DNA from 2 places in the Acholeplasma laidlawii PG-8A genome. Region 2 is predicted to be linked to the other one. Evidence: riboswitches for the same ligand, from Rfam matches in the RefSeq annotation. Region 2 holds a riboswitch; the other holds the start of a gene.
The links. Region 2 has a riboswitch for cyclic di-GMP ahead of ACL_RS05010 (hypothetical protein). Riboswitches for the same ligand answer to the same signal wherever they lie in the genome.
Positions count from the first base shown of each region.

Region 1: it holds a riboswitch for cyclic di-GMP, as region 2 does, so the genes downstream of both, ACL_RS05535 (InlB B-repeat-containing protein) here and ACL_RS05010 (hypothetical protein) in region 2, are expected to answer to the same signal.

Region 1 is NC_010163.1:1,177,396-1,194,441, reverse strand. It holds gene ACL_RS05600 (heavy metal translocating P-type ATPase) at 1-240, shown strand, start outside; gene ACL_RS05595 (heavy-metal-associated domain-containing protein) at 244-453, shown strand; gene ACL_RS05590 (DNA alkylation repair protein) at 546-1,205, shown strand; gene ACL_RS05585 (SHOCT domain-containing protein) at 1,283-1,717, shown strand; gene ACL_RS05580 (SHOCT domain-containing protein) at 1,732-2,106, shown strand; gene ACL_RS05575 (putative bifunctional diguanylate cyclase/phosphodiesterase) at 2,167-3,765, shown strand; gene ACL_RS05570 (SHOCT domain-containing protein) at 3,816-4,499, opposite strand; gene ACL_RS05565 (Ppx/GppA phosphatase family protein) at 4,624-5,514, shown strand; gene ACL_RS05560 (ATP-dependent Clp protease ATP-binding subunit) at 5,555-7,681, opposite strand; gene trhO (oxygen-dependent tRNA uridine(34) hydroxylase TrhO) at 7,850-8,806, shown strand; tRNA gene ACL_RS05550 (tRNA-Cys) at 8,912-8,986, shown strand; gene ACL_RS05540 (AraC family transcriptional regulator) at 9,961-10,809, shown strand; cyclic di-GMP riboswitch class I at 11,154-11,229, shown strand; gene ACL_RS05535 (InlB B-repeat-containing protein) at 11,313-17,046, shown strand, end outside.
Region 2 is NC_010163.1:1,034,020-1,051,065, reverse strand. It holds gene ACL_RS05075 (TrkH family potassium uptake protein) at 1-3, shown strand, start outside; gene ACL_RS05070 (potassium channel family protein) at 11-679, shown strand; gene ACL_RS05065 (BaiN/RdsA family NAD(P)/FAD-dependent oxidoreductase) at 777-1,994, shown strand; gene uvrB (excinuclease ABC subunit UvrB) at 2,172-4,136, shown strand; gene ACL_RS05055 (LptM family lipoprotein) at 4,138-4,416, shown strand; gene ACL_RS05050 (M3 family oligoendopeptidase) at 4,436-6,193, shown strand; gene ACL_RS05045 (YveK family protein) at 6,245-6,988, shown strand; gene ACL_RS05040 (CpsD/CapB family tyrosine-protein kinase) at 6,985-7,740, shown strand; gene ACL_RS05035 (tyrosine-protein phosphatase) at 7,745-8,404, shown strand; gene ACL_RS05030 (DegV family protein) at 8,407-9,279, shown strand; gene ACL_RS05025 (NYN domain-containing protein) at 9,276-10,004, shown strand; gene ACL_RS05020 (EAL domain-containing protein) at 10,079-12,484, shown strand; gene ACL_RS05015 (bifunctional diguanylate cyclase/phosphodiesterase) at 12,481-13,881, shown strand; cyclic di-GMP riboswitch class I at 13,939-14,014, shown strand; cyclic di-GMP riboswitch class I at 14,099-14,175, shown strand; gene ACL_RS05010 (hypothetical protein) at 14,225-14,968, shown strand; gene ACL_RS05005 (hypothetical protein) at 14,970-15,908, shown strand; gene ACL_RS05000 (hypothetical protein) at 15,989-16,900, shown strand; gene ACL_RS04995 (S24/S26 family peptidase) at 17,008-17,046, shown strand, end outside.

The sequences.
Region 1 (17,046 bases), 140 kb from region 2:
GATGTTGCAAATGCAATTCATTTAAGTCAAAAAACAATTAAGAACATTAAAGAAAACTTATTTTGGGCATTCGGGTATAATGTACTTGGTATACCTATAGCAATGGGCGTATTACATCTATTTGGTGGACCACTATTAAATCCTATGTTTGCTGCAGCAGCAATGAGTCTAAGTTCTGTTTCAGTACTTGCAAATGCATTAAGACTAAAACGATTTAAACCGATCGTAAAGAAAGGATAAACTATGAAAACAACAGTATACATTGATGGTATGCATTGTAAAAATTGTATGGCTAAGGTGGAAAAATCACTTTCAACAGTTGAAGGTGTTCAATCTGCTAAAGTGAATCTTGATAAAGGTTTTGCAGTTCTAAAGACTAAAGACCCAGTTAATCATGATGTTATTTTAGATACAATTCATACTCTTGGTTACGAAGTTAAAGAGATTAAATAATCAACACAAAAAGTATATTGATCATATCAATGTACTTTTTTCATTCCATAAGGATATAATCAAAGTAGTTTAAATTTGAAAGGAATCATACAATGACATTAGAACAAGTAATGAATGATTTGAAATTAAACTCTAACGCTTCTAGAAAAAAGAGTTTATTAAAAGCCGGTGCAAGTGAAAATACCTATGGTGTATTATTAGGTTATTTAAGAGCTTATGCTAAAAAAATAGGTACCCATCATGATCTAGCATTTAAACTTATGCATACATTAAATACAGATGCTATGCTACTTGCTGTCATGCTGTTTGATGTATCTAAATTAAGTGCTAAAGAAGCATATGATGTGTTAGGTATTATCACATTTGATCAAGTACTCGATGATTTTATGTTTAGAGTAGTTACCTTGATTGAAGAAGTAGATGTGTTGTATGATATGTTAAAGGATAGTGACTCTGATATGTTAAAACGTGCACTTTGGGCGATTAACGTCGAACGTGTTCGTCTAAAGATAATAGATGATAATGAAGTTCTTTATCTTTTAGACAACATACAACGCAACTTAGTGGATGAAACACCTAAAGCTCAGTGGATGATGAATCGATGCTTTGCACAAATAGGCATTACTTATGAAGCATATAGAACAAAAGTATTAAATTTATCAGAAGAATTAGGTGTTTATAAAGATATGAAAGTCGCTCCTGGTTGTACATCAGCCTATGTTCCTAATTGGATACATGCAGTTATAAAATAAAATTATCAATTATTTTTGAAATATCGAACGAATTATAATATAATAATTTATGTACGTACGAAAGGGGATTATTCTAAATGAATAAAACGTTATTAACAATATCTCAGGTGTTTGTAGCTATCGCTGCTGCAGTGATAGGTATTTATGCACTAATCTTTATGTTTGTTTTAGGCCAAATTGAAAGTGATGTCACCTTCAATATCGTTGGTTTGGTGATGTTTATCATTGTGGGATTTAACATCTTTGTGTTTATTAGAATTGGACAAGCCAAAGACAATCCATATATGAAAACTGAAATTATCATATACAGTATTATCTTATTACTGACATCTAATATTCTTGGTGGTGTCTTTGCACTACTTGGTGTACTGCTTGAAGATAATGGCCAAACTCAAAGCGAAAGTTCATCATTAGAAAAAAGATTAAAAGACCTAGATAACTTGTTTGATAAGGGTTTAATCACTTTAGATGAGTACCATGAACGACGTAAAAAAATAATAGAAAGTGTCTAAAAGGGGCAAAAAACATGAACAAAACATTCTTAACAGTAGCACAAGTATTCGCAATTATTTCAGGGGTTTTATTTATTTTCCCGGGCGGATTATTAATCTTCCCACTAGTTCTAGCATACTTTAACTTTAAAGCTGCATCAGTATTTGATAAAGCTAAAAAAGGTGAAGCAACAAAAGAACAAGTTACAAACTATAGTATTTACTTAATATTCACTTCAACAATTGGTGGCATATTTGGTTTACTCGCTGGAACTGGTGTAAGTTCAACAGACACAGAACCAGTAACTGTAGAACAAAAACTAAAACAATTAGACGGATTATTTGACCGTGGTGTGATTTCAAGAGAAGAATATGAAGCACGCCGTAAAGCAATTTTAGAAAATATTTAAAATCATAAATAACTGTCTTAATTCACTTAACTTACACTATACAAACTAATGGAGTTACAAATGCAAAATAATGTTCATCAGGATGAAAAAAAAGTAAAATCAGCGTTTAGGGAATCAACTGAAATCACATTAGCATACTTTATATGTGCTTATGCATATATATGGTTTAGTGATTGGTTGATTTTAGAGTATGTAACAGATCCAAACACCGCTCAAGTGATTCAAACTCTCAAGGGCTTTATTTCTCTGGGTCTTATTGGCCTGGTCTATTATATTATTGTGTATAGAAGAGTTAAGAAGTACTTATCAAATAATGAACAATTAAAAAAGGTTCTATTTGAATTAGAATATCAAAATAAACAACTGACCACCTTAGAAGAAAAACACTTCAATTTAGCCTATTTCGATGCTTTAACGGGCTTAATCAATCGTAACCGATTAGAGATTAAGGTTAACCGTTTAATTCAAAATAGAACACCTTTTGCGCTGCTTTATCTAGATATTGATGACTTTGGTGCAATCAACGAATTAAAAGGGCATAAATGGGGTGATGAGGCATTATTACTCATTGCTAAAGAACTTACGAAGGTTGGTAAGGAACATATTGTAGCTCGAATGAGCGAAGATTCATTTGTTCTAGTATTCTATCAATTTGAACATCTAGATGAAATTAAGACACTTGCGGATTTAAGTATCAACAAAGTAAAAAACTTAATGTCTAAACAAAGTGAAGCTTACTTTTACTCAGCATCTGCAGGGGTTGCTATCTATCCAGATCACGGACTGGTATATGGAGATATCTTAAGATATGCTAATCTTGCATTATCAGCTGCAAAGAAAAACGGTAAAGACCAAGTAGTGATTTATAATACCTTTATGCATGAATCCAAAGAACGTGAATATGAAATTACAAATGCCATCAAACCTTCACTTCAAAACAATGAATTTTATGTAGTCTATCAACCAATTCTAGATTTTAAATCAGGTGAAATTAGAAAGTTAGAAGCACTACTTAGATGGAATCACCCATCCATGGGTTATATTCCACCAAATAATTTTATATATCTATCTGAAATATCGGGTTCTATTTTAGAACTTACACACTTTTTATATGATAAGGTATTTGGTCAAATTAAAACTTGGAATGAAATGGGTAAACACTTTACAGTAGATATTAATATTTCACCCAAGGTATTGATGCATCCAACATTCATAGAAGATATTGGAAGTTACATCAAAAAACATGAAATCGATCATAAACAAGTGATTATTGAAATCACTGAATCGATGGCACTTGAAAATATTGATCAAACAATCATCGTCTTAAAACAACTCAAAGAGAAAGGTTTTTTAGTCGCATTAGATGATTTTGGAAGTGGATATTCTTCATTAACTTACTTTAAACATTTACCAGTAGACATTATTAAAATGGATAAGGACTTTATCGCCAAAATTGATAAATCACCAACTGAAAGACATTTCTTAAAGTTTGTTTTAGACTTATCGCATGCGATGTCTAAAAAGATAGTTTTAGAAGGTGTTGAAACCATTGAACAAATTGATATATTAAAACTACATGATGTAGACTATGTCCAAGGTTTTTATTATTATAAACCACTTGAAGTATCACAATTAAATGAAATCATTCTATCCAAATAAAAAACTGCGTTATACCCTAATTTAAGGTATAACGCAGTTTCTTTTTTTAATTATTCTTTATCGATTAAATCTAGTCTTGTTTGATACTCTTCTTGAGTGATGATACCACGTTCGTATAACTTAGATAACTCTAATCTTTTGTTTGGTACTGCTTTAGCAGGTGCTTCAACTACAATCGGTGTATCTGTAACCATTTGTTGGATACAAAAATACAACGCGATAATAGAAATAATAGAGAACACCATACGAATAATCGATTGAAAAGTCATAAATGTTACAAGTGGTGAAATCGCAATAAGTAACAGAAGTGAAACTGATAGTGCTACAATCACAAACTTCTTAGTGAACTTATACTCAAATCTTTGTTGAGTTAAGTGAAGTAGTACAAAGAGTACAGCAATTTCAAATAAGACGTGTCCTAATAATAACCCTAAGATGAAGATCACTTCAAGTTCAGTTGAATTGATCACATCAGATAATGTCTGACTTCCTACGATACCATAAAGAATATTAAAGGCACCATATATGACCAATACGATTGCAGCAATCTTATCAAATGATTTGAATTGTAAGATGAGCATAAATGCGACTGCAATTAATATAAAGGTATCAAATGTGAAGCTCAATGTCAGAAAAGATTCTGAAAAGTAATCCTGTAGCACAAATGAGGCAATCAGTGCGAGCATTAAAGAAATACCACCTGTTAGTAAACCTAGATTATATGTTTTTTTCATTGTTTAAATCTCCTTTAGTTAATGATACCAAGTATTTAGCATATTTTCAAATCATTTATATGTAAAACATACACACAAAATACATGTTCTTTGATATTATATAATTAAAGGGGCGGTGATTAATATGAACTATGGCATTATTGATTTAGGATCTAATTCACTTAGGTTAGAAATATTTACGTATGAGAATCATAAACTAACCAATATATTTTCAAAAAGAGAAGTTGTAGGTTTAGCGAGTTACTTATTACCCGAAGGCTATTTATCTGATTTAGGTATCGATTCTGTGATTCGAGTTGTTAAAGATTTTATGGAAGTAAGTCAAAGTTATAAATTAGAAAAACTATTTATGATTGCGACTGCAACGATTAGAGAAGCACGTAATCAAAATGAAATCTTAACCCGTATTAAAACAGCATCAGGGATGAAAGTAGAACTACTAGATGAAGAAAAAGAAGGCTATTATGGCTATAAAGGTGTATCACTTAATCACAAAATTGATAGAGGGTTAATTGTTGATATTGGTGGTGGTTCCACAGAGTTATCACTCGTAACTGATGGTAAGCTTAAAGACTCTGTATCGCTTAATTTAGGGTCATTAAACACCTATATTACCTATGTCAAAGAAATTTTTCCAACTACACATGAAGTAGAACGTATTTCATCTGCAGTCGTTGCAGCATTAAAACTACATAAAGTAGATAAAGTAGATGTGAAAGTAGCTTATGGTATAGGTGGAACTGTTCAAGCAAGCCTTGTTTTACTACAAAACTTTTACCAAAAGAAGTTTGATAAGTTAACACGTCAAAACATTCAAGATTTAATTTCAAAGATAGATCCTACTAAGAAAAAGACGTATCTATCCATTATTCGTATGATTCCAGAACGTATTCATACGATTATGCCAGGTCTAATAATTTTAGAAACTTTAATGAATTTCTTTAATATTGAAGAAATTATTGTAAGTAAATCAGGTATTAGAGAAGGTTACTTGTTAGAACAAATCCAAAAATAAAGATATCCCTATCACAAATTAGTGATAGGGATATTTTAATTTATGAGACTAATTTAATGTTTAATGTATCATTGTCTACAATAACTTCATAGTGATGATTTGGCAGTACATCTTCTGAAATGATTGCTTTTGCGATAAATGTTTCTATGTCTCTTTGGATATAACGTTTAAGTGGTCTTGCACCAAATTGTTCATTAAATCCGTTTTTGATAACGTATTTTTGAACATCTTCACCCAATGTAATGTAGATGTTTTCTTCTTTTAATTTTTCTGAAAGTTCATTGAGTAGTTTTCTTGTGATATCCACTTGAACTTTAAATCCAAGTGAGTTAAATGTAATAATTTCATCAATTCTATTTAAAAATTCTGGTTTAAAGGATTGTTTTAGCAGTTTATCTATTTTTTCTTGGGCATCACTTGCGTTTTCTAGTAAATATTGACTGCCAATGTTAGATGTCATAATAATGACAGTATTTTTAAAATCTATTGTACGACCTTGTCCATCTGTTAAGTGACCATCATCTAATACTTGAAGTAGGATATTAAAGACTTCAGGATGTGCCTTTTCAATTTCATCAAATAAGACGATTGCGTAAGGCATACGTCTTATTTTTTCTGTAAGTTGACCGCCTTGATCATAACCTACATATCCTGGAGGTGCGCCGATTAAACGAGAGACACTATGTGATTCCATATACTCTGACATATCTATACGAACAATATGATTTTCTGAGTCAAATAAATTTTCAGCAAGTGCTTTAGCAGCCTCTGTTTTACCAACACCAGTCGGACCTAAGAATAAGAATGAACCAATTGGTCTATTTGGATCTTTGATACCTGCACGATGACGTAATATGGCGTTACTAATCAGTTCTAGTGCATGATCTTGACCTAATACACGTTTACCTAGGCTTAAACGTAGGTTTCTAAGTTTTTCTCTATCACCTGATACTAGTTTTGTTACAGGTATATGGGTCCATTTACTTACGATTTCAGCAATCGATTCAGGGGTAACAGTTTCTGTTAGAAGTTTATCATCTGTTGAAGTATCTGATAATTCAGATATTTCTTTTTCTAGATTAGGTATTTTTGAGTATTGAAGTTCTGCAGCCTTAGAATAGTTACCTTCGTTATAAGCAGTATTAAGTTCGTTTTTAAGTTGTTCCAAGGTTTCTTTTTTGCGTTTTGATAAATTAAGTTGAGATTTTTCTTTTTCCCATCTACTTTTTAGACTGGCTTCCTCTAATTTTAAATCATCAATCTCAGATTTAATTTTAGATAGACGCTCTTTACTTAATGTATCTGTTTCTTTACTTAAAGCAGATTTTTCAATTTCTAGTTGTAGTATTTTTCTTTGAACATCATCAAGTTCCACTGGCATAGAATCAATTTCCATACGAATAGAAGCACAAGCCTCATCAATAAGGTCGATTGCTTTATCTGGTAAGAATCTATCTGTAATGTAACGTGCTGATAGATTTGTAGCAGCGATGATGGCACCATCAGAGATGTGCACACCATGATGTGCTTCAAATCGATCTTTAAGTCCACGTAAGATAGAAATTGTATCTTCCATAGTTGGTTCAGTCACAGTGATCTTTTGAAATCTTCTTTCGAGTGCACTATCTTTTTCAATATATAAGCGGTATTCATTTAATGTTGTAGCACCAATACAGTGAAGTTCACCACGTGCAAGCATTGGTTTTAAGATGTTTGAGGCATCCATTGCACCATCTGCACGACCAGCACCTACAATATTATGTAATTCATCAATAAATAAGATGATTTGGCCATCGCTTTCTTTAATCTTATTTAAAACATCCTTCAAACGTTCTTCAAACTCACCTCTAAATTTTGCACCAGCAACTAATTGAGCTAAGTCTAGTTCATAAACAATTTTATTTTGCAGACTTAAAGGTACGTCTTTATCAACAATTCTTCTAGCTAAGCCTTCAACAATCGCTGTTTTACCCACCCCCGGTTCACCAATTAAAACAGGGTTGTTTTTGGTTTTTCTAGATAGAATTTTAATAATACGTCTAATCTCTTCCTCACGACCAATCACTGGGTCGACTTTACCTTCTTTAACAAGTTCTACAATATTTCTACCGAACTTTTTTAAAATGTCAGGATCTTTTGAATAATCATCCATTGGGTTAAATTGCATATTATTTCCTCCTTAAAATTCTATAATATAACATTATTATATGCCGAATAATTGGCACTGTCAAGTGATGAGTGCTAATAATGAGTGATATAGGCAAATCTTTTGTAAGACATACCACAATTATGTATAATAAACCGGTAAATGAATGAACAAAAAAGGAAGATTTAAATGCAAAAAAATTATAGAGTGCTTCTTTATTATAAGTATACAGCCATTGAAAACCCAGAAAAGTTTAAAGATGAGCATTTAGCTTATTGTAAGAGCCAAGATTTACTAGGGCGTATTTTAGTTTCTAGTGAAGGTATTAATGGTACCTTATCAGGTACATTTGAACAAACAGAAAACTACATGGATTATTTAAAAAGTCTTCAAGGTTTTGAAGATATCTTCTTTAAAATTGATGAAGTAGATGCACACGCATTTAGTAAAATGCATGTACGTGTTAAAAAAGAATTAGTGAACTTAAGTTTAGAAGATGATGTGAACCCACTTGAAATTACAGGTAAGTATTTAGAACCTATTGAGTTTTATCAAAAACTACAAGATCCAAATACAGTAGTTATTGACGCTAGAAATGACTACGAGTTTGATTTGGGTCACTTTAGAGGGGCAATCAAACCTGAAATTAAAAACTTTAGAGATTTACCAGACTGGATTAGAGAAAACAAAGATCAATTTAAAGACAAGGAAATTCTAACATACTGCACCGGTGGTGTAAGATGTGAGAAGTTTAGCGGCTGGTTAATTAAAGAAGGTTTTAATGTGGCAGGTCAATTGCATGGTGGTATCCACAACTATGGTACAAGTAAAGATACTGAAGGCAAACTTTGGGATGGTAAAATGTATGTATTTGATGAACGTATTGCAGTGGATATCAATAAACACGAGCATGTCGTAGTTGGTAGAGATTACTTTACAAACGAACCATGTGAACGATATATTAACTGTGGAAATCCAGAGTGTAATAAACAAATACTTGCAAGTGAAGCATCTGAAGAAAAATATTTAGGATCATGTTCACATGCTTGTAGAATTCATCCAAATAATCGCTATGTTAAAAAACATAATCTAACAACAGATTTTGTTTTACAACATATAGCTTCAAATTTAGAAACTCAAATATAAAAGAAGAACAACCTACTAAATGTGTGAAACTAGTCTCTCCCATTTGTAGGTTGTTTTTATCATTGACATTTACGTTTTCAAAACGTATAATATAATAGCGTGTTTGGCCCCGTAGCCAAGCGGTAAGGCATGGGTCTGCAAAACCTTGACGCGTCGGTTCAAATCCGATCGGGGCCTCCAAAGAAATCTTTAATTGGTAGCAAAAAACTACCAAATAATACCAAATTATGCCCTTTTAGGGCATTTTTTATTAAAAAAGGGCTATCGATGACATTTTAAATTGGCGCCAATAGTCCTAAACAATATTTGTTTATTAAAAATTCTATGCTCGTGATAAGTGATTGAAGCACTTGAATAAAAGTCCGTGATAAGTGATTGAACCATATCTAAAAAATTAGAGAACAATATAATATTTAATTTCTTTCATTAGATTGCCTATCTTAATTGATATGGTCGAATGAGTAACGAAATAATTAATTGACTCAAGATTAACCAAAGAGAGTTTTATTTCAAAAGTTAATGCATCAATAATTTTAACTTTATCAATGATATTTTTAAATTCATCAATAGAGTGATTACTCTTGAAGTTCTTAATCCTTTTAACATAATTAGGGAGTATCTTTTTACTATTTAACAATGAAACTTTATTTGATAATAGAGTTTTTTTATTGTGAGAAGTATCTTCTGATGCATCTGAATATAGCATCAATGAATCAACAAATGATATAATAACTACAAAGAACATAAAGTACAAGAAAATGGTATTAATTCAATTTAATTTGATCGTACGACAATAATTTTTGGTAGTGTCAAGAATACTTTCTCAATAATACAAATGAATACTTCATAAGTTCAATAACATGAGTGTATGACGTCTCAAATAGGAAAATGGTATACTTGCATGGGTAATAGATATGCAAAAGTAAATATGAAAAAATCAATAAAACGAGATTCATACCAACGAACTGCTTATTTCCTATTGTTTTCTTACCACTCAAATTAAAAATCAAACTCTAAAAAACTCATCATTCTTTCTTATATTTTATGGTTATTATTTTTGAAGATAAAAGTATACTTTAATTAGTTGGATTCGACTAAAAAAGTCATAAAAAGGCGAGTAATAAAATTGCCAGATTAATATAATATAGGTGGAGATGATAGAAGTGGATTGGATTAAACAGTTAAATGCATCAATTGAATATATTGAAAAAAATTTAGATGGAAGTATTTCGAGTCAGCAATTATCTGAAATTATGATGTGTTCATTTGAGAATTTTCAAAAAGTTTTCTCATATATTTCTGGAAAGACTCTAGGCGTCTATATTAGAGAAAGAAGACTATCAAAAGCAGGTATTGAACTTTTAGAATCTAATGAAAAAATTATCGATTTTGCTATTAAGTATGGATATAGTTCACAAGATGCATTTACTAGAGCCTTTAAAACATTTCATGGATGTTTGCCATCAGAGGTAAGAAAAAATATAGTACAACTTAATTTAACTCCTAAACTATCATTCCAAATAAAAATTATAGGAGAAGAACAAATGAACTACCGAATTGAAGAATTAAGTGGATTTAAAGTTTATGGAAAAGAGTTTGATATTTTAACAGAAAACGCATTTGAAGAAGTACCAAAGATGTGGAAAACGGTTAAAAAAGATGGAACAATGGAAACACTAATGGGTATGATAACTAATTTAAAACCGTGTGGTATCCTTGGTATTGCTGCTAATGGACAATGGGGTAAGTCAAGAGAAATGAAATATATTGTGGGAGTTACCAAAGAGGATGATCCGCAAGTAGATAATTTTAAAGCTATAGATTTTCCTAAATCAACATGGGTTGTATTTAATGTTGAGAAAAAGGTACATGTAAAAAAAACATATCAAGATTTTTATAGTATTTGGTTACCTAATTCTGAATACAAGTTAGCAGATCTTCCTGTTATTGAAGCTTATGGTGCAGATAATACCCAAGAGATATGGTTTGCAATTCATAAATAAAGCATTAATCCAATAACTACAATTTATGAATTCCCAAATAGGGAAATGGTATACTTATATGGGTATTAGATAGGCAAAACCAAGTAAATAGTGGAAATAAGGAAAAGGGGTAAAATAATTTATGAAATTAATCAAAACAAAAAAAATTTTCTCTAATAATTTTATCAATATTATTAACAGTAGTTTCCTAGATATTGCAAATAAGTGTGGTGAATTGTAGTAAAAATAAGCTGAATAGCTAATTATCATCGGAAAAATAATAAACAATGGTTAATAAGGTCGTCAAATTATAGTTTTACTTGTTTAAGATTGATAGCTTTGTTATAATTAACTCATACATCCAAATTAATATTTGGCAAACTATATGAAAATATAGGGCGCAAAACTATAGGGCCTTGAAAATGGTAGCCAGCTGCATAATGAAGATAAATTTTTTTAACTATTTATAACCATGTGTAGCATACATGGTTTTTTTTAATTATTAGGATGAAGAGGTACTATATTTGAAAAGTATAAGAGTTAAAAAAAATATAGCAATTTGCTTAGTTATCTTATGTTTAACGTCATTAATAATTCTTTTAAATCAACCAAATCAGTCACCTGAAGTCAATGAAGAAAAAATTACTATTAGTTATAGAACGCCATATGGTGCGTCTATTTTTATGGCAGAAGGCCAAGATGGAACCGAGACAAATCCTTATATCATCAGTAATGCTGAAGATATGAATGCTTTATCTCAGGCTGTCTTAGCAGGGAATACATTTGCTGGTAAAGTTATTGTAGTATCGTCAACGGTCAATGAAATTGGATTAGGCAATTTTATTCCAATAGGATCACCGACTAAACCGTTTGCTGGAACGTTTGATGGTTTCGGTGTCAAGTTTATATTAAACATTAATAGACCTGAAAGTGATTATCAAGGTCTTTTTGGCTATGTAAATGGTGGTGTGATTGAAAACTTATCTGTAAGTGGTAGAGTTTTTGGTAAATCATATGTTGCTGGTATTGCTGGATTCCATACAAATAGTAGAATACTAAATGTTTACAATGAAGCGTTTATAAATGGTGCACTAAATTATGTCGGTGGCATTACGGGTCAAACCTACTATAATGGTATATTAGATTACGCCTATAATACAGGTGAAATCATAGGTGGTACGTATGTTGGTGGTATAACGGGTGGTATTTATGCAGCATATACAAATAATAGTTATTTAAGACATGTTTATAGTAGGGGTAAAGTAGCGGGTAAAGGATCTGTTGGTGGTGTATATGGAGTAGCCTCAGGTGGTAGTTACCTTGGTCTCACAAACGCTTATTACGATGTTATCGTAATCGCTAATTATTATCAACCGGAAGGGTATGTTAAACCATCTAGCCTAGAAACCACAGCACATGCAAAAAATAGTCAACAACTTTATGATATGGATTCTAAATCACTTCATGGAGACTATTGGCATTTTGAACCTAGGACTGAGGGATTTGGATTCTATCCTCAATTAAAATATTTTATTAATCATCCTAACGACACGCTAGCTTATAAGAAAAACAGCTCAATTCAATCTGTTAAGGTGGATATTACTGACGGAATAGGGACACAAAGTTTTCCGTTTATTATCTATAATGAAGAAGACTTTATCGAACTTAATAACAAAGTCAAAAACGGGAATACCTTTGAAGGGTTCTATTTTAAGGTAGCAGATGGTGTAACAAGATTCGTCTTTGAAGATTACGAACCCATTGGAACACCAACAAAGAGATTTTATGGAACGTTTGATGGAAATAACGCAGAGTTTCATATAAATACCTTAGATACTACAAAAGATTACCAAGCACTGTTTGGTTATTTTGGTGTTGGTGTGATAAGAAACTTATATGTTACAGGATCTGTTAAAGGAAATGATTATGTATCAGGTGTTGTGGCATACCAAGTTAGTGGTACTGTAGAAAACGTCTATAACCTAGCAAGTATAGAAGGAAGACACTACACCGGTGGTGTTGTAGGTTACATGACAGGTGCAACCGTACAACGCGTATATAACCACGCTAAAGTAACATCCACAGGAAACTATGTAGGTGGTGTAGTCGGGGCTGCAGGATTACAAAGTCATATCTATAATACTTATAATAGAGGTGAAGTTATTGGAGCAGATTTAGTGGGTGGTATTGTTGGACAAATACTAGCAAGCTACCAAAATAACTCCAATATTAGATATAACTATAATGCAGCGTATGTATCGTCTAAATCGAGAGTTGGTGGGGTCTATGCCTCAGCAAGTGGAAGTTATTTAACAGACACCAATAACTATTACGATACATCCATCCTTACAGATTTTGACCCAGGTTTAGGTTATAACAAACCAGGCACAACAAATATTGCACAAGGTAAAACCTCAGACTTCTTACTGTTTAGTGAACTCGTTACTCTAGGGTATAACGCAGCGATTTGGGAGTTAAAAGCAAAATCAGGGGATTATGCATATTATCCACAACTAAAAATATTTACAACCAATCCAAATGTGGAAATTAAACTCGATTCCATAGATTCAGTAAAAATGGATGTATCTTATGGATTCGGTACAAAGACAACCCCGTTTTTAATAAAGACAGAACAAGACATGCATGATTTATCACTGGCAGTGTCTAAAGGAAATACTTATTTAAATTATCATTTTAAAGTCGATGCAGGTTTAACTGAATTTGATTTAGGAAACTTTATTCCAATTGGATCACCAACTAAACCATTTTTAGGTTCATTTGATGGAAATGGTGCAAACTTTATATTGGATATTAATCGACCAGATAGTGATTACCAAGGTTTATTTGGTTATCACACAACAGGTGTGATAGAAAACTTATCGGTATCTGGAAGTGTAACTGGTAGAAATTATGTATCAGGTATTGTAGGGTATCATACAGGAAGCCGAGTACAAAATGTATATAATACAGCAAACATCACAGGTACTGAAAACTATGTCGGTGGTATTACCGGTCAAACCTACTATAATGGTATATTAGATTACGCCTATAATATAGGTGAGATTATTGGTGGTACTTATGTCGGTGGTATTACTGGTGGTATTTATGCAGCATATACAAATAATAGTTATTTAAGACATGTTTATAGTAGAGGTAAAGTAGCGGGTAAAGGATCTGTTGGTGGTGTATATGGAGTAGCCTCAGGTGGTAGCTACTTAGGACTTACCAATTTATATTACGATGTTATCGTAATCGCTAATTATTATCAACCAGAAGGGTTAATCAAACCATCAAGTTTAGAAACAGCATTACACGCAAAAAATACGAGCCAAATGATTCAAGGTAGTGCACTCTTACCTAATACACACTTTTACTTTGAAGAAAAAACGGATGAGTTAGGGTATTACCCACAACTCAAAGTATTTAGTCAAAATGAAGTAGCAACAACTAAAACTAGATCTAAAGAGTCAGTCACATTAGATATTAAAGATGGTATGGGTACATCGGATATGCCGTTTATTATCTATAATGAAGAAGACTTTATCGAACTTAATAACAAAGTCAAAAACGGGAATACCTTTGAAGGGTTCTATTTTAAGGTAGCAGATGGTGTAACAAGATTCGTCTTTGAAGATTACGAACCCATTGGAACACCAACAAAGAGATTTTATGGAACGTTTGATGGAAATAACGCAGAGTTTCATATAAATACCTTAGATACTACAAAAGATTACCAAGCACTGTTTGGTTATTTTGGTGTTGGTGTGATAAGAAACTTATATGTTACAGGATCTGTTAAAGGAAATGATTATGTATCAGGTGTTGTGGCATACCAAGTTAGTGGTACTGTAGAAAACGTCTATAACCTAGCAAGTATAGAAGGAAGACACTACACCGGTGGTGTTGTAGGTTACATGACAGGTGCAACCGTACAACGCGTATATAACCACGCTAAAGTAACATCCACAGGAAACTATGTAGGTGGTGTAGTCGGGGCTGCAGGATTACAAAGTCATATCTATAATACTTATAATAGAGGTGAAGTTATTGGAGCAGATTTAGTGGGTGGTATTGTTGGACAAATACTAGCAAGCTACCAAAATAACTCCAATATTAGATATAACTATAATGCAGCGTATGTATCGTCTAAATCGAGAGTTGGTGGGGTCTATGCCTCAGCAAGTGGAAGTTATTTAACAAACACAAACAACTACTATGAAGTCACCATGTTAAGAACCTTTACACCATTATCAGGGTATGTTAAACCAAGTGATGCATTAGGTGGCCAAGGTCTTGATAAAGCAACCATGTTTAATGATCAAATGCTGACAAGAGGTTTTAATTTAAACACATGGACTTTTAAAGAAATTGAAGGCAATTATGCATATTTTCCTCAATTAAAATATTTTGCAGAAAATGCAAATGAACATGTTGTAAATGATTCAATTATTTCAACAAGAACTAATCCATTTACTGGTGATGGTACAAAAGAAAGTCCATATTTAATTAGAAATGTAGATGATATGGTAATACTTTCACACTCTATATCACATGAATATGATGCACTTGGTAAATACTATATCGTTGCACCAAATGTATTTGAAATGAATTTAGTTGGAACAAACTATAAACCAATTGGTCAAGATGTACCATTTAAGGGTCACTTTGATGGTGACTATACACACTTTATCATTGAACTTGATATGATGGATAAAAACTATGTTGGTCTATTTGGTCAACTTTCATCAGGTGCATCCATTTCAAATTTATCAGTTTCAGGAACTATAAAAGGTAATAACTACGTTGGTGGTGTTGCTGGTAAAAATGATGGACAAATAGAAAATGTCTATGCGAAGGTTCATGTTACAGGTAACCAAAATGTTGGTGGTTTAGTAGGTTATAATAAGGGTAGTCTAGACACAATGTTTAGTACTGGAAATGTTACAGGTAGCCAAGGTGTTGGTGGTCTTGTAGGATTTAATGAAGGCACCATTCATGAAGGTTATTATGGTGGTAGGATCCATGGTCAAAACCATGTGGGTGCACTTGTAGGATTTAGTTCTAATGAACTCATTTCAAACTTAAATTATAATGGTACAATTATTTATTATGATGATATCTTAGATGGCTTTATTAAACCAAATAACGCTGTTGGAAATCTAATTGTATTTAATCACTTTAAAGTTGAAAAAGAAGCATTAACAGGTATAGAAGTATTTAGTCAAGAAGGTATTTTATTAAGTAATGATTTATGGAAGTTAAGCCCTACAAATGGCTTATATGATTACTATCCTCAATTAAAATCATTTGCAGAACATGCAAGTAGTGTGGTACGCACAAATGCACTCTTATATACAAGTGTAATTAGGTTTGCGAATGGATCTGGTTCTAAGTCAAACCCATATATCATTCGTCATGAAGCGGATATGAAGGCTTTATCAGACATCACTAAATCTAATAACTTAGATGGCATATACTTTAAGGTAATAGATGGTGTAAGTCTACTTGATTTAACGATAGAAGGTTTAGGGTTTGAACGTATTGGTCACAGTGCAAGCATCAATCAACAATTTAAAGGTGGATTTGATGGTAATGGTGTGACAATCCAAATTGAATTATTAAAAACTACAACAGATTACTTAGGTTTATTTGGTTATTTAGGTCAAAACGCAGAAGTTAAAAATATTGAAATTACTGGTAAAGTACATGGTAGAAATTATGTTGGTGCCCTTGCAGGTGAAATCAATGGTGCAAGTATATCTAATATTTTTAATCATGCAGAAGTTTTAGGTACAAGATATGTTGGTGGTTTAATTGGTTTAAGCACAAACTCCAATATAAATAATATCTATAATATGGCCAATGTTACTGCAATCTCAAGAGATATTGGTGGTATTATCGGTTTTAGTCAAACAAGTACAATTAGTAAAGTGTTTAACTTTGGACATATTAAAGGTGTTCAAGTAGTTGGTGGTATTGTAGGTTATCTATATAACGCTAATAATGTTTCTTATGTTTATAACAGAGGTATGGTTGAAGGTACAACAACAGCAACTTATATAGGTGGTATCACAGGTGCACACCGAAACGGTCAAATTTCTCAAGGTTATAGTGCTGGGGTCATTTTAGGTAAAAATACAGGTTATCTTGGTGGCTTGATTGGTCGTATTGAAGGTACAACCTTTGAATCAGATATTTATTATGATGCATCTATTATTGATTCCATCGTAGTCCCAACAGGATATAATGTACCAATTC
Region 2 (17,046 bases):
TGACAAATTTATGAAAAAAATAATAGGTATCATTGGTTTAAGCCGATTTGGCTTAAACCTAGTAGATAGTTTTAGTAAACTGAATGTTGAACTCATAGCAATTGATAATAACAAAGACTCAGTTAAAAAGGCAAGTGAAGTCATTTCAAATGTTTTTGTTTGTGATTCCACAGACGAAGAAGCACTTAAAGCAAGTGGTATTTCTAATGTGGACCATGCAATTGTTGCTTTTGGACAAAACGAAAGAAATAACTTAACTGCAAGTATTATTACAATCATCAAGCTAAAAGAACTAGGTGTAAAGCAAATCACAGCAAGAGCAGATGAAGAAGATTATGCATCTATCTTAAAACTTGTTGGAGCTACAGATGTTGTAAGTCCACTAGGTATTGCAAGTGAACGAGTAGCAAACCGTATAGCCCTTGGTAATGTGGTTGATTATTTTAACATCAAAAATGATTTTGATGTTTTTGAGATAAATATCCCAGAAGATTTTGAACCAACACCGATTACAGAACTTGATTTAAGAAGTATGTATGGCAGTAACATTTTACTTATAGAACGTAATAACAAAATATTAGTTCCTAATAAAGATTCTATTTTAAGACCATTAGATGAAATCTTTATATTTGGTAGAAAAAAAGACTTACCAAAAGTAATTAGCATATTTAATAAGTAATTTTAAATAAGTGCATCAGTTTCCGCTGATGCACTTTTTACTTACAGCTATAGTGTATAATAGACATATTAAATGATAGATTAAGGAAACAAAATATATGACATATGATGTAATCATTATTGGTGGTGGACCAGCAGGATTAATGGCCGCAAACCAATTAGAAAAAGCAAAAATAAACTACGTCTTACTAGAAAAAAATGAACAAGTGGGTAAAAAGGTTTTATTAACTGGTGGTAAGCGTTGTAATGTAACCAATAATTTAAATATTAGAGATTTTATCGATACCCTAACAATCCAAAATAAAAAGTTTATTTATCCAGCATTAAAACAATTCGGGCCACTAGAAATTTTAGCTTTTTTTAAAGAAAATGGCTTGGAATTAATTCTAGAAAATAACTTTAAGTATTTTCCAGAAACAGGAAAGAGTTCAGATGTTTTAGAAGTATTAACACATACCATTCATAAAGATCATATTAAGTTTGGTCAATCAGTTAAAAAAATAGAAAAGTTAGAAGACTACTATGAGATCACTACAAACCATACTGTATTTCATGGGAAGTTTGTCATAGTTGCTACTGGATCAAATAGTTATCCACAAGTAGGTAGCAGTGGTGATGGACTTAAATTTGCTGAACATTTAGGGATACCTTATAAAGCATTTACACCAGCTGAAACATCTATCTACTCTAAACAAGTTGTAGAGGATTTTAAACTCTTACGTGGCACATCAATTACCCAAGTGCGTGTCGCGATTAAGAACACTAAAATAGCCTATGTAGGTGATCTGTTATTTACCCATGTGGGTTTAAGTGGACCAGTTATTATGCATCTTTCTGAGTTTATTTATGAAGATATTGTGGAGATTGGAAAATCTACTATAACCTTTGGGTTCATCAATAAAACTGAAGAAGAATTATATAACATCTTAATAGAAAACAAAAATAAGCTATTACATAAAGTGTTAGAAGACTATACAAGTAAAAGAATTGTTGAAGTTGTATTAGCACTAAAAAATATTATCTCTATTAAAATTGCAGAAATGAAGAAGAAGGATTTAATGTATATTAGTAACTCATTTACTAAGTATGAGTTTGTTATTGACAGTGTAGAAGATAAACTAAGAGCTTATGTGAATAAAGGCGGTATTGATCTTAAAGTACTAGATCCAAAGTCTATGGAAGTTAAAACGCATCCAAATCTATACTTCATAGGTGAAACAACAGACTTACATGGGCCCATTGGTGGATATAACATTACAATTGCGCTCTCGACAGGATATCTTTCTTCACATGATATTATTTCTAAAATAAAATAAGGATAAACTAGTTCATAAAGAACTAGGCTAGACCTAAACACCCACATTAAATTATCAAAAACAACATGTGTATTTTATAACGGGTGGTCAATAGTTACACTTGTTATTTATGCATAAAAATGTTAAAATTGACTAAATATAGATATATATTTAAAGTATCATAAATCATCAAAGGAAGTGACAGCATTGTTTAAACTAAAATCACCCTATAAACCAAGTGGAGACCAACCAGAAGCTATAGATAAATTAATATCTAATTTTGAATCTGGAACAAAAGAACAAATTCTTTTGGGTGCTACAGGTACAGGTAAAACATTTACGATTGCTAATATTATTGAAAAGATGGGGAAGAAAACCTTAGTACTTGCTCATAATAAAACATTAGCAGGTCAACTTTATGGTGAGTTAAAATCACTATTTCCTGAAAACAGAGTAGAATACTTTATTTCATATTATGATTACTTTCAACCAGAAGCTTATGTAGTATCTAGTGATACTTATATTGAAAAAGACTCATCCATTAACGATGAAATCGATGAATTACGCCACTCTGCAGTGGCATCTTTACTAACTAGAGAAGACGTCATTGTTGTAGCATCCGTTTCTTGTATCTACGGTATTGGGGATCCTGATGACTATAAAAAAGCTACTATCTTTTTAAGAGTAGGCGAAGAATATGGTCGTAATAATTTATTAAATAAACTGATTGAATTAACCTATGAACGAAATGATATTGACTTTAAGCGAGGTAGCTTTAGAGTTAGAGGAGATGCCATTGAAATCATACTAGCTAATGAAGCTAGCCAAGGTATTCGAGTATCATTCTTTGGTGATGAAATCGATGATATTATTCTATTTGATCCTTTAACAGGTGTGTCAAAAGAACGCACGACGTTTGTAACGATATTCCCTGCAACACTCTTTATGGCGAATAAAGATAAAATGAAGGAAAGTATTCGTCGTATTAAAAATGAATTAGCTGATCAAATACATTTCTTCCAAGGTAATAACCAACTACTAGAAGCTCAACGTATTGAAATGCGTACCAAATACGATATTGAAATGCTTGAAGAAATTGGATTCACATCCGGTATTGAAAACTACTCAAGACATATTGCATTACGTGAAGCAGGTGAAACGCCTGCTACACTCATAGATTTTTTCGGGGATGACTACTTAATGGTCATTGATGAATCGCACGTTACAATCCCTCAGGTAAGAGGTATGTACTTTGGTGATAGAAGTCGTAAAGAAAACCTAGTGAACTTTGGGTTTAGATTACCTTCGGCACTTGATAATAGACCGCTTCAATTTGATGAGTTCCAAGCACGTCAAGATAAAGTGATTTACCTATCTGCAACACCAGGGCCATATGAGTTAGAAAGAAATCTACCGATTGTAGAACAAATTATTAGACCTACCTACTTACTTGACCCTGAAATAACAATTAAACCTACTGTTGGTCAAATTGATGATTTATACTTTGAAATCAAAAAGAGAATTGAAAAAAATCAGCGCGTACTTGTTACAACCTTAACGATTAAGATGAGTGAAGACTTAACAAGACACTTTAAAGAGTTGGGCTTAAAAGTAGCTTATCTACATAGTGAAGTAAAATCGTTAGAAAGAACGACTATCTTAAGAGCACTAAGACTTGGTAAATATGATGTCTTAATTGGTATTAACCTCTTAAGAGAAGGTCTAGACTTACCTGAGGTAGGTTTAGTTGCTATATTAGATGCTGATAAGCAAGGGTTTTTACGTAGTGAACGTTCCTTAATTCAAACCATTGGTAGAGCTGCTAGAAACATTGATGGGACAGTCATTATGTATGCAGATACTATTTCAGAATCGATGCAAAAAGCAATTGATGAAACGAATCGTCGTCGTAGTATTCAAACAAAATATAATGAGACGCACCATGTTACACCAACTCAAGTAGTCAAAGACATTCGTGATGATATATCTATTAAAGGTGTTATCACAGATAAAGATCTAGATAACCTCAAACTAGATAAGAAACAAAAAGAAAAAGAACTTAAACGCCTAGATACCTTAATGCGTCAAGCAGCTAAAGATCTAGACTTTGAAAAAGCAATGGAAATAAGAGATTTAATATTTGAATTAAAGGCGGATGAATAAAATGAAGAAAATAATAGCACTTATTATAGTACTAACATCTGTATTTCTATTGGTTGCTTGTGGTAACCAAGATATGGGATGGGGAAATTACACCTATAACTACGCATACATAGAAATTAGTGATGGACTCTATGTAGAAGTTGAAATCGAACGATGGAAAGATTATGAAGATGGTATGATAGAAATCTATACAAAAGATCAAAACAATCTACTAACACATAGTCATAATGTCATCATGTCAAAAGAGCGTATTACATATTTAAATATTCAAACACCATAAAATAAAAAGGACAAAAAACATGAAAGCAATCAACTGGGATTTAAACGATTTATATAAAGGTTTTGATGAAACCTTCAAAAATGATTTAACTAAGTTAGACAACTTAGTTCAAGCGATGGCAGCACATTTAACAAGTGAAGTAAAAGATGATGTTAAATATATTGAAGAAGCACTTAAATTTGATGAAAAGATCACTGTATTAGGTTGTACGATTGGAAGTTTTGCTTCCCTTACATCATCTACGGATGTATCTAATAATGAAGCACTAGGCTATTTATCTAAATTAAGCCAAATTTACAGAGGTTTAACAAAACCAAGTGTTGTCTTTAGTAGATATTTAACAACTGTCAATTTAGATGAACTAGCAACGAAGTCTGAACTTATTAATAAATACTTATATAACCTGAAGAAAGACCAAGACGGCGCTAAACATTTATTAAGTGAAGCAGAAGAATCACTATATGCAAAACTAAGTGAACTAAGTTCTCGTTCTTGGAGTCAAATTCAAACACTTGCAACTTCTAATATGATGATTGAAATTAACGGTGAAGAAAAAACCTTTTCAGACGTTAGAAATATGGCTTATGACAGTGATCAAAAATTACGTAAACTTGCCTATGAAAAAGAATTAGAGGCTTACGAAAAAGTAGATGACTATGTAGCACTTGCATTAACAAACATCAAACGTGAAGTAAATACCATGAATGAATTAAGAGGTTATGAATCTGCTTTAGAAAAGACCCTTGATCAATCCAACATGAAAAAAGAAACACTGGATGCAATGATATCTGCAATGAAGGACTTTAGACCTCGATTTGCAAACTACTTAAAAGCAAAATCAAAATACCTAGGACATAAAGGTAGCCTACCTTGGTATGATATGTTTGCTCCTGTCGGCAACTTAAATAAAACATATACCTATGATGAGGCTAAATCATTAGTGTTTAATGCATTTACATCATTCTCACCAAAACTTGGTAACTTTGCACAAAAAACATTTGATAAAAACTGGATTGACGTATACCCTAAAAAGGGTAAACGTGGTGGTGCATTTTGTTCAAATCAACCACAAATTGGTCAATCAAGAATATTATTAAACTTTACTGGTGCACTAGATAATGTATCTACACTTGCTCATGAATTAGGACATGCTTATCACGGTGAAATTATTTCTGATAACGCACCACTTCATTGGAGTTACTCTATGCCTTTAGCAGAAACTGCATCAATTTTCTGTGAAGCTATTATGAATGATTTCCTACTTTCAGGTGTGAAAGATGATAGTGAAAAATTATCTATTTTAGAAATGGGCTTACAAGGAGATACACAAGTTATTATTGATATTCTTTCTCGTTTCCTATTTGAATCAAAAGTATTTGAAAGTGCAAACCGCCCAATTTCTAAACATGAAATGAAAACTTGGATGTTAGAAGCTCAAAAAGAAGCATATCAAGATGGCTTAGATCATCAAAACCTACATCCATACATGTGGTTAGTTAAAGGACACTATTATAGTGCAGGTTTAAACTTCTATAACTTCCCTTATGCATTTGGCCTTTTATTCGGAAAAGGCTTATATGCTCAGTACTTAAAAGATAAAGAAGCATTCATTAAAAACTATGATAAATTATTAAAATTAACAACAATGGCAGATGCAGAAGATGTAGCAGCATCTATGGGTATTGATATTACAGAGAAATCATTCTGGGTAGATTCACTAAAAATGATTGAACAAAATATTGACCAAGTAATTGATTTGTTTAAAAAATTAAGCTAATGTGCTATAATAAATTAACTATATAGAGCAATTTAAAAGGGAGATTTTTATATGGATTTAGAAAATAAAGAAAATCAGGAGTCTGGGCTAAGTTTAATGGATATTATATCTATTATTAAATTAAACTGGATCATGATTACATTTTTCACATTATTATTGGGTGTACTTACATTCGCTTATGTAAGTCGTTTTGTAGAAGATAGGTATAAATCAACTTCTGAAATACTGGTTCAAGTACCAGTATCAAGTGAAAGAGTTGATTCTAATACTTTAATCAATTCACAAAGATTACTTGATACCGCAGCAGAATTTGCAAGAAGTCCTCATATAGTAAGAAAACTAAGAACTGAGGAATATCGTAGTTTAATCACAAATGTAGAACATCAAAGTCTACTTGATTCGATGTCAGACCGTGACATTATTAGTAATATTTCGGTTGCTTCATCAAGTACATCTTTTATTATCAAATTTAGTTATAGCCACTCTAATGCTGATTTTACACAAGTGATTACGTCAGTATTAACTACAATTTTAATAGAAAATGACATTTTAATGTTTGAAGACTCATTTATAGAGTTATCACCAGCAAGTGATCCGGTTGATGATTCACCAAATAGAATATTATATATTATCGTAGGTTTAATGGGTGGTGCAATTATTGGTATCGGCTTAGCATTTATAAAACACCTATTTAATAACTCTTATATGACCAAAGAGCAACTTGAACAAGGTACTGGTATTCAAGTCATTGGTGTTATTCCTGAGTTTTTTATTAAAGAGGGGAAGAAAAAATGAGAAGACGTAAATTATTTCAAAAAGAGCGTATTGCTGAATATGATCACTTAGTAACGTATGAATCACCTATGTCTTATACTGCAGAAGCTTTCCAAAAGGCATTAGTGAATTTAGAGTATATCAACGTTGATGGTAATTTTAAGGTCGTCCAATTTACTTCAACGCTAGCTGGTGCTGGTAAAACCACATTTATTTCTAACGTTGCCCATTTAATTGGTAAAAAAGGAAAAAAAGTTGTTATTGTAGATTTAGATTTAAGAAAACCTAAGATTAATAGAATTTTTAGATCACCTAATGAAAATGGTGTAACAGACTACTTAACTGGTAAAATCGACTACAAGACATTAATAAACTATTCTGAGAAGTTTAGTGTTCACTATATTGTTGCTGGTGAACGTACAACTGCAGTTGTAAACGTCTTAGAAGCACAAAAATTAAAGGATTTAATTGCTAGATTAAGAACGGAATTTGATTACGTTTTACTTGATTCACCTCCAACTATGGCAGTTTCTGATGCCTTATATATTTCAAGATTAGCAGATGGTGTATTATTTATAGTTGCTCAAAACGAGACGAAACGTACAGTAATTAATGAAGCAATCCAAACTCTAAAACAAAACAAAGTGAATATCATCGGGATAGCATTTACACAAGTAGATGTTAAAAATAGTGATTTATTATCTTATACATATGGCTATGGTTATGGATATAATTCATCACTACAAGATGATCTTGATAAGGAAAAATCATAAGCATATGATGGACATACATACACACATTTTACCTGGTGTAGATGATGGTGTACAAACATATGAAGAAGCACTTGCAGTATTAAAACATCAACTACAAAGTGGTGTTAATAAGGTTATTATTACACCACATGTACATAATAGTAGCCAAAAAGTTTCGTCAAAAGAATATGTTAAACTATTTGCTGATTTGAAAAAACGTGTTGAAGTAGATTTACCAGAAATGACGCTTTACTTAGGATATGAAGTTAAATTTAATCAAGAAAAATCAAAAGAGTATCATAACTTTGTTTTTCAAGGTTTCAAAGAAAAATATCTATTAATAGAATTTTCTGTTCAAAATAAAGAACCAATTCACGATATTGTTTACAACTTAGTGGCAAAAGGATTTACGCCAATTATAGCGCACATTGAGCGCTACTTATATCTAGATATGTTTGATGTAGAACGTATAAGATCACTAGGGGCAATCACTCAAGTTAATAGTGGAGCAATATTAGGTTTAGATGGAAAACAATTTAAAAAACAAGCTCAAAAATACTTCAAAAAGGGTTTAGTTGATATCGTCGCTAGTGATTGTCATAATCTAGATTGTAGAAAACCCAATTTGATGGAAGCCTTAAAAAAAGTTCCGAAAGATTTTAAAATGAAAGTATTAGAGGTATAAAAATGTCAAAATTTATAATTTTAACAGACTCTACAACAGATTTACCTGAACATATCGCACAAGAACTAAAATTACATGTAATGCCGCTAAAATTTAATTTAGATGGTAAAGAGTACATGAACTACTTAGATAATAGAGAACTTGACCCTACAGAGTTTTTTGAAAAACTTAAAAATGGAGCAAAACCAACAACTTCCCAGGTAAACCCTGAAGAGTATGTTGAAAAATTAACACCCATCTTAAAGTCGGGACAAGATGTTTTAATTCTAGCATTCTCATCCGCATTATCAGGTACATTTAATAGCGCAAGAATTGCTGCAGAAGAACTAAGAGAAACATTTAAAGATAGAAAAATTATGCTACTTGATACTAAAGCAGCTTCACTAGGTGAAGGATTAATTGTCTATTTAACTGCAAAAGAGTCGATGGATAAAAAACTAACCATTGAAGAAACTTATGAATTCGCAAGTAAGTTAGCACCTACGGTTGCTCATTGGTTTACAGTAGATGATATATCTCATTTAGTACGAGGTGGGCGTGTTTCAAAAGTTGCAGGTTTTATTGCAACGGTTGCAAACATTAAACCTATCCTACACGTTTCAGATGAAGGGAAACTCATCTCACGTCATAAAGCCATTGGACGTAAACGTGCAGTTAAAGGCTTATTTGAGGAAATGCAAAAAACTGCTAAACCAGGTAAACAAACAGTATTCATCTCTCATGCAAATGCACTTGAAGATGCAAATAAGTTAGCTGAAATGATAAAAGAACACTTTGATGTTGAGTTTCTTTTAATTAATACATTAGGACCAGTTATTGGTGCTCATGCAGGACATGGTACACTTGCACTGTTCTTTATAGGTCAAAATAGATGAGGACAGATAGAGATTATACGATTGCACTCTTAATTGATGCAGATAATATCTCACCAATTTATTTAGATATTATTATAAATGAAGCTAACAAACATGGAAAAATCACCAATGCCCGAGTTTATGGGGATTGGAGTCAAGAAAGATTAAAAACATGGCGTAGTAAGGCTGAAAAATTCAGCCTTACCTTCGTCCAACAATATGCAAACCTATCAAACAAAGGTAATGCTACAGACTTTACGTTAGTTATTGATGCTATGGATCTTCTCTATTCTAATAAGGTGAATGCATTTTGTATCGTCTCAAGTGATTCTGACTTTACGAAATTAATTATTAGATTAAAAGAAGATAATATGTATCTAATTGGTATGGGTGAGTCAAAAACTCCAGAAGTATTAGTTAATTCTTATGAGCGTTTTTACTACATCGACCAAATTCTAGAAGCGTTAGAACCTAAAAAAGAACGTAAAGACAAAAATGGCAATTCTTTAATCCCTAAGAAGGAAACAATTATTAAAGAAGTTAAAAAAATTATTGAAGATAACTTAGAAGACGATGGTTGGGCGTACTGGAGTATAGTCGCTGACCAACTAAGAAAGAAAAGCCCTGGTTTTGACCCTGTAAACTATGGTTCTAAACTAAAAGCTTTAAACTTCTTTAAAACATTTAAAGACTTCGAAGTTAAGAATGAAGATAAGGTAGCATATATTCGAATTAAACATTCGTAAATTAAACCATCTAAAATCATAATTTTAGATGGTTTTTAATTGGGTGTATCAAGATTTTTCAAAAATCATGTATAATGAATATAAAATTAGTATTTATTTTTAACTGGTGGGAGAATAAATTGACGAAATCAACTAAAAACTTCATGTTAAGATTATTTATCATTTTAGGCTTTTTACTTGTTGTATATAGCCTGTTTTATATTTTCATCTTAGACACAACCCTTAAAAATGAAGCTAATCGAATCTCTTTTGAAACACACCAAATAGAATATGACATACTTAGCACAAGAATCGATGTGTTAACAGAAAGTTATAGTGCAGGTACGCTTACATGGCCTACAAAAGATTATGATCCATCCACTTTAATTGTAAGTGAACTATCCAATTATGAAATTAATCGATTATCTGATATCTTTAGTGATGAAACATCAAATCTAACCTATCTAATCTTAAAGCATCCTACACTTAATCAAGTAACATACAAACCATTTAGTGAAGTGCTAGCAATGGTGGGTTTAAGTTTTGGTGACACAGGTTTTGTATTAAATTCTAACGGTATTGTTAAATACCATTCGAATGATGCAGTAAATAACACAAACCTATTTGGCTCAAACTATTTTCCGACATCAGTTTATAGCAACTTAGATACCAAGTTAAGCCAAAACGAGTTTGGATTTTTAAATTATACGCTTGATTCTAAAACATATGTATTATCTTATTCTAAAATAGATAGTGATTATATTTACTTAAGTGTTGATGATCAATATGACTATTTAGTACTTTTTGTACCAGTTATTTGGAGTTATCTAGCACTAGGACTACTAATCCTTGCAAGTTTTGTAGTATTTAGTTTGATGGTTGTCAAAAGACGTTTTGATGATGATATTGTGTTTGAAAAGATTACTAAAACACTAAGATCTGATCTTATCATGATAGAAGCTGGTGGTTTAGGTCAAATACGTAAGATGAATAAATTATTTCTAAATCTAATAAAACATCATGAAATTAAGTTATTAACTGATCTAACCAGTGAAAAGTTAGATATGCCAACCATATTGAAAACAAATAAACCATTTTATATGGATTGTGATAAGTTGGACCCTAAAATAAGAGTTAGATTTTTAGTTAATAAGTATGCAAGAAACTATCAACTCATAGGAGAAATTATTGATAGTACTTCAAATGTATTAGATAAATATAAAGATTTAGCTTTAACACATCCAGATAGCGGACTAAAAAATAAATTAGCACTAGAAGAGATGATAGAAACGCTTAATAGAAAAGATCGCTTTAGTTTGATTGTCATAGGTATTAAGTCTTTTGATGAAATTTCTAAATCCATTGGACGTCAAAAGTCACAAGAAGTAAATAAAGTATTAATTGAATTATTTCAGTCTAAGATGTATCCAAATATGTATTTATTCCATATCGAAAAACATGAGTTTGTCATACTTCAACAAAAAGATGTTAATTATGATGTAACCGTTGGTTGGGCAAAACAAATGATGGAGTTAGTTGATACAAAGATTTTATTACCCGATTTACCAGTAAAGTTAGAACTATTAATTGGTATAGTACATAATAAAGGTACCATCACTAACGCATCAACTAAAGAAATACTAGATGCTGTTGATGTAACTTATGAACGTGCAATCGTATCTACTACAAATAACTTAATGATATATACAGAACGCTATCTGGATTTAAGAAATAGAGCAAACCAATTAGAAATAGATATTAGAAAAGGTATAGAAAACGATGAGTTTCAAATGTATATGCAACCACAATATGACTTGCATGAAAAACGTGTAGTTGGTTTTGAATTACTGCTTCGTTGGCATAATCCAAAATATATAAAAGAATCTCCTGCAACCTATATTAGACAAGCAGAAAAATCTAATTTAATCATCGACTTAGGGCGAGTGATTAATGATAAGGTCTTTAGAATAGCGAAGTCTTTAGAAGGTATGGATATTGATGTTTCATTTAATATTTCACCAAGACAATTACTTCAACCTGGTTTTATTAATGAACTGATTGCTTTAAAAGATAAGTACCAAGTAGATCCAGGTCGGATTGCAATTGAGCTTACTGAAACACTACTTATTTTACAAATGGATGTTATTGTAGAAAAATTTAATGCACTAAAAGAACTTAATTTTAAAATCCAACTTGATGACTTTGGTACGGGCTACTCTTCATTAAACTACCTTAAACGTCTACCGATTGATAACATAAAAATTGATAAATTATTTGTTGATGAAATTGAAACATCTAGTAAAGCAAGACAAATTTTAAAAACAATGATTGCTTTAGGTAAGAATCTTAAAATGGGTGTTATTATTGAAGGGGTAGAAACTGATAAACAAGTAGAACAAATCAGGAAAGAATCAACTGCTATTATTCAAGGTTTTTATGTTTCACAAGCACTTCCTGAAAAAGAAGCATTTGAGTTTATAAAAAAGAAGGTGAATTTATGACCGATATACTTTTGATGTTCGGTATAGTAGTTGTTATTATAGGCCTTATTATAGGTTTATTCTTTTTACTTAAAATTGAGATTAGAAAATATAAAGATGAAAAACTTCTATTATCTGAAGAGGTTGTTTCAATAGATGTATTTAATCAATTGATTAACCGTGCTATTAAGCGTCGTAAGAAAAAAGATGATCCTTTTACCTTAATGCTAGTTGATTTAGATGAGTTTCAAGAAATTGTAGATACTTTTAATAAAGAAGAAGAGACATTTATCGTTTCTTATATTTCAAAACACATTAATAGTGCACTACCCGAAGAATCAGTTATTGCTAGAGGTGAAAAACCTGACCGTTTCTATTTATATATACCTGCTTCATTTGATCACTCTAATATATATAATTTAGCAAAAAGTATTAAGATAGAAGCAGAAAAGAAAATTCAAATTCTTGACAAAGTTACAATAAAGAAAACTGTGTCTATGTCGATAGCTACTTATCCGCTTCATGGTGAAAATCTAGATTTATTATACCAATCACTTGAGATTGCTCTTTATATGGTCAAAAGAAGTGGTGGTAATGACATTAAGTATTATTCAGAGGAGTTAAGTCAAACTAAAGAAAGTTTAGACTTATTTCACGAACTTAAAAATGCTAAAAATAATAAAGAGTTCATTTATTATTATCAACCTATCATCAACTTAAAAGATATGAATAAAGTTTATGGACTAGAAGCATTACTTCGATGGAATCATCCTAAAAAAGGGATATTAGCACCTTCTAAGTTCCTGCATCTTGCAGAGCAAACAGGAGAACTTGATGATATTGGTAATATTGCAGTTGAACAAGCACTTGAACTCTTAGTAGATTTAAGTCAACAAAGACTTAATGATGTTGTAATTAATATTAACGTTTCACCTAGACAAATTTTAAATGAGATGACATTTACAATTTTTCAACGACTAGTTGAAAAGTATCGTCAAGATGCATCAAACATTGCAATAGAAATTCCTGACTTTACACTTTACAAGAATAATCAAGTATTTAGAAGAAATCTAATAAAGATTAAAACTCTGGGATTTAAACTGGCTATAGATATATCTACAACTGACTATGATGTCATGGATTTGGTTGAAAGATTCCAAATTGACATGATTAAATTCAACAAAGATTTCTTCAAACTAGAACAAAATTATAATTTTAGAAAGTATTTAGATATGATTATTGAGTTTGTAAAGAAAAAGTCTTTAATGCTTGTTGCAGAAGGTATTGAAGATCAAGCCATGGTAGAGATGTTAACTCTAAAAGGTGTAGACTATGGTCAAGGGTATCATTTAACTAAACCAATGAATGTTGTTGATACTACCCAATTTTTAAAAGCTAGAAAAGAATTAGAAAAATAAATATAATGATGTAAAGTTATTGACAAGCAATAAATTACTTGATAGAATATGAGCGTATCATAAAAAAGGCAAAATTAGGGTAACTTAATGACGCAAAACTACAGGGTCCAAATTAGGATAGCCAGTTGCTATATAGCAATTGGTTTTTATTGCTTTATAAGACGTTTTAAGTACAATTTGTTGACAAATTTAATCTATATGCTAAAATAAGCATGTGTAAAGTTTTTGGCAAAATTAGGGTAACCTAATGACGCAAAACTATAGGGCCTATATATTAGGCAGCCAGTTGCACTTATCTAGGGTAAGCAATTGGTTTTTGTTTTAATAAAACGAGGATGCGTATATGAGGACAACTAAATTTTGGGGGATCAATAGCACTATTAGAAGATCAACCAGAACATCTAAATTCATATTCCTGCTCATACCGTTATTTGGATTTCTATCCTTAACATTAGGTGTTGTATCGTTTTATGGGCAAAATACCGGAGACTACTCAGTTAGGATTGATGACTTTAGTGGACACTCAATTAGAATCTCTGAAACAGAAGATTTTAAAGATACAAGAACTGTGTTAAGGTATCCAGGTACTGCGTTTGTCAATCAAGCATCTTATTCGGGTATTATGGCATTTCACTATCAAGAAGCGCTAAATACAAATGGATATTATCTAAAAAATGTTTTAGATAAAGATAGAGAAGTTGTAGCATTTACATTTTATGTTAAAAACATGAATCAAACAGCTACAATAAACCGTATTAACTACAAAATAGTGTTTGAAGAATTAAATAATCATATTGAAGAACACTTAAGAATTATGGTCGTAGTTGATGATGTAAGAGATGTCTATGAATTCCAACCATTTAGAATAGATGACGTTTCATCCTTAAGGTTTAGAAGTAATTCGGTTGCAGTGGATTCAAATATATTTGAACTCAAAGCAGGCGATGTTTCAAAGGTTACAGTATTTATTTGGATTGATGGATATTTGGAAGAATATTTAACATCAAAAATAGGTAAATATACTGAAGAAGAGTTACTTGGAGGATCATTAAAGTTAAATATGATCTTAAGTGTAACAGGTGAATAAAATGCATAAGAAATTTTATTTACTCATTATATCGTTTATGTGTGTAACAATTACACTATCTACTACAGTATATGCATGGTTTTCAATATCTAAGACAAATATGATTGAGGCTATTGAAATAGGTATTTCATTAGACGATAACATTCAACTGTCACTAGATGGTATTACTTATCATAAAACTATAGATAATAAGATGTTATCGGATGTTATTGGTAAAAACCCAGTATTATCATCAATTACTTCACAAGATGGTAAAAACTTCTTCAAAGGTCCTTATGAATTAACTAAAAGGGCAACTAAGAATGATGATTATATATCCTTTGATCTATATTTTAGATTAACAAGTGATAATCCAAATGTAAGAGCACACCAAAAATTCATATACCTATCAAATAAAATTGATCCTGTATATGATGAAGCATCTACTCTAAAAGGTACATATGTTACATCTAAAGGTAATAGATGGACCAACCCAATCGCATTTCATGATGGTATGGGTATCATACCTGCAGGTACAAATCGTTTGTATTATGCTAAAAATGCTGTTAGAATTTCAAGTGATAGTCCAAACCCTGATATATCATTCATATATGATGTATCTGAAGATAGATACCGAGGATTTGGAAAAGTATTTGGAGCATATGATTATTTCATGAAGCGCTTAGGTATTGAATTACAAATACCACCAGCACCAACGAATGAAATCTATGAATTATCAAAATTTTCACCACTGCAAGATGATATAGCACTAGATAAAACAAGCTTACTTGCAGAGTTACAACTCATATCAGAAGATAATGGAACTTACATTTATCAAGGTATGACAACAATTAATATTTGGCTAGAAGGATGGGATGCAGATGCATTTGATCCGATACTAGATGATAAACTACTTATTAGTTTAAATATAAGATCAGCCAGATATGTTGAAGCATCATAAAAATATAAGGTTATAAATGGTTAAAAGCCAAGTAACAAAAATAAATAATAAAAAATTCCCTAAATAAGGAGAGGAAAAAAATGAAATCATTAACAAATAAATTAGTTATGTCGGTACTAGCATTAGTACTAACAGGCGTGGCTTTATCCGTAGGGGTATTAGCATGGTTCACAATTAATAATAGAGCGACTATTGAAGCTTTCACAGGTACAGTTCAAACCGGAGAAGGTTTCTATGTTTCACTTGATGGAACTACTTGGAAAAACACTTTAACAACTACTGAAATGCAAACAGCTGCAGGTGCTGTAACATTTGTTCCATTAACATCACAAGATGGTATAGCTTTATATGATCTAGGATCTAGTACAGCTGCAACTGCTGGATTCATTGAATTTGACTTATTGTTTGCAGGTTCTGCAAACCTAAATAATATCATTATAGATTCATTAACACTTAGTGGTACACAAACTTCTTGGATTCCAGGTATATATGTACCAGGTACTAGACAAACAGGTGCTCCAGATGCAAATACACCAATCCTTGATTATGTGTCAAATGCAGCAAGAGTAAGTTTCCAAGATATGATTACTACTACAACATCAACAATTTTTGAGCAAAGTGTTGGTACTGACACAAATAGTCTAGGTTTTGGAACTTATGCTACAAATGAAGCTATCTTATTCTATAACGCTATCATGGATACTGATCTTGTTGAAAACGACTTTGATACAGCTGCTGCTGCATTAGCTCTTAAACCAACAGAACAAGCTGGTAATGGACTTACTGTAGTTGTTGCTGCACTAAATCCGAACGGAACTGTAATTTCAGGATATACTTATGATACATCATCATTAACTGCAATTGGTGGTTCAAGTGCAAAAGTTGGAGCTATTACAGTTAGAGTTTGGGTTGAAGGTTGGGATCAAGAAGCATTTAACGCGATTCTTTCTGGTGTTTTAACAGTTAACTTTAATTTTACTGCAACAGCTTAATATTATTGATTATATTGAAGAAAACCTTGAAATCAATTAAGGTTTTCTTCATAAATTAAATTAAAAGTGGTATGATATAATCATAAAATTAAAACGAGGTATATCACATGTCAAGTAAACAACGAGTCTTTAAGTATTTAGGGATT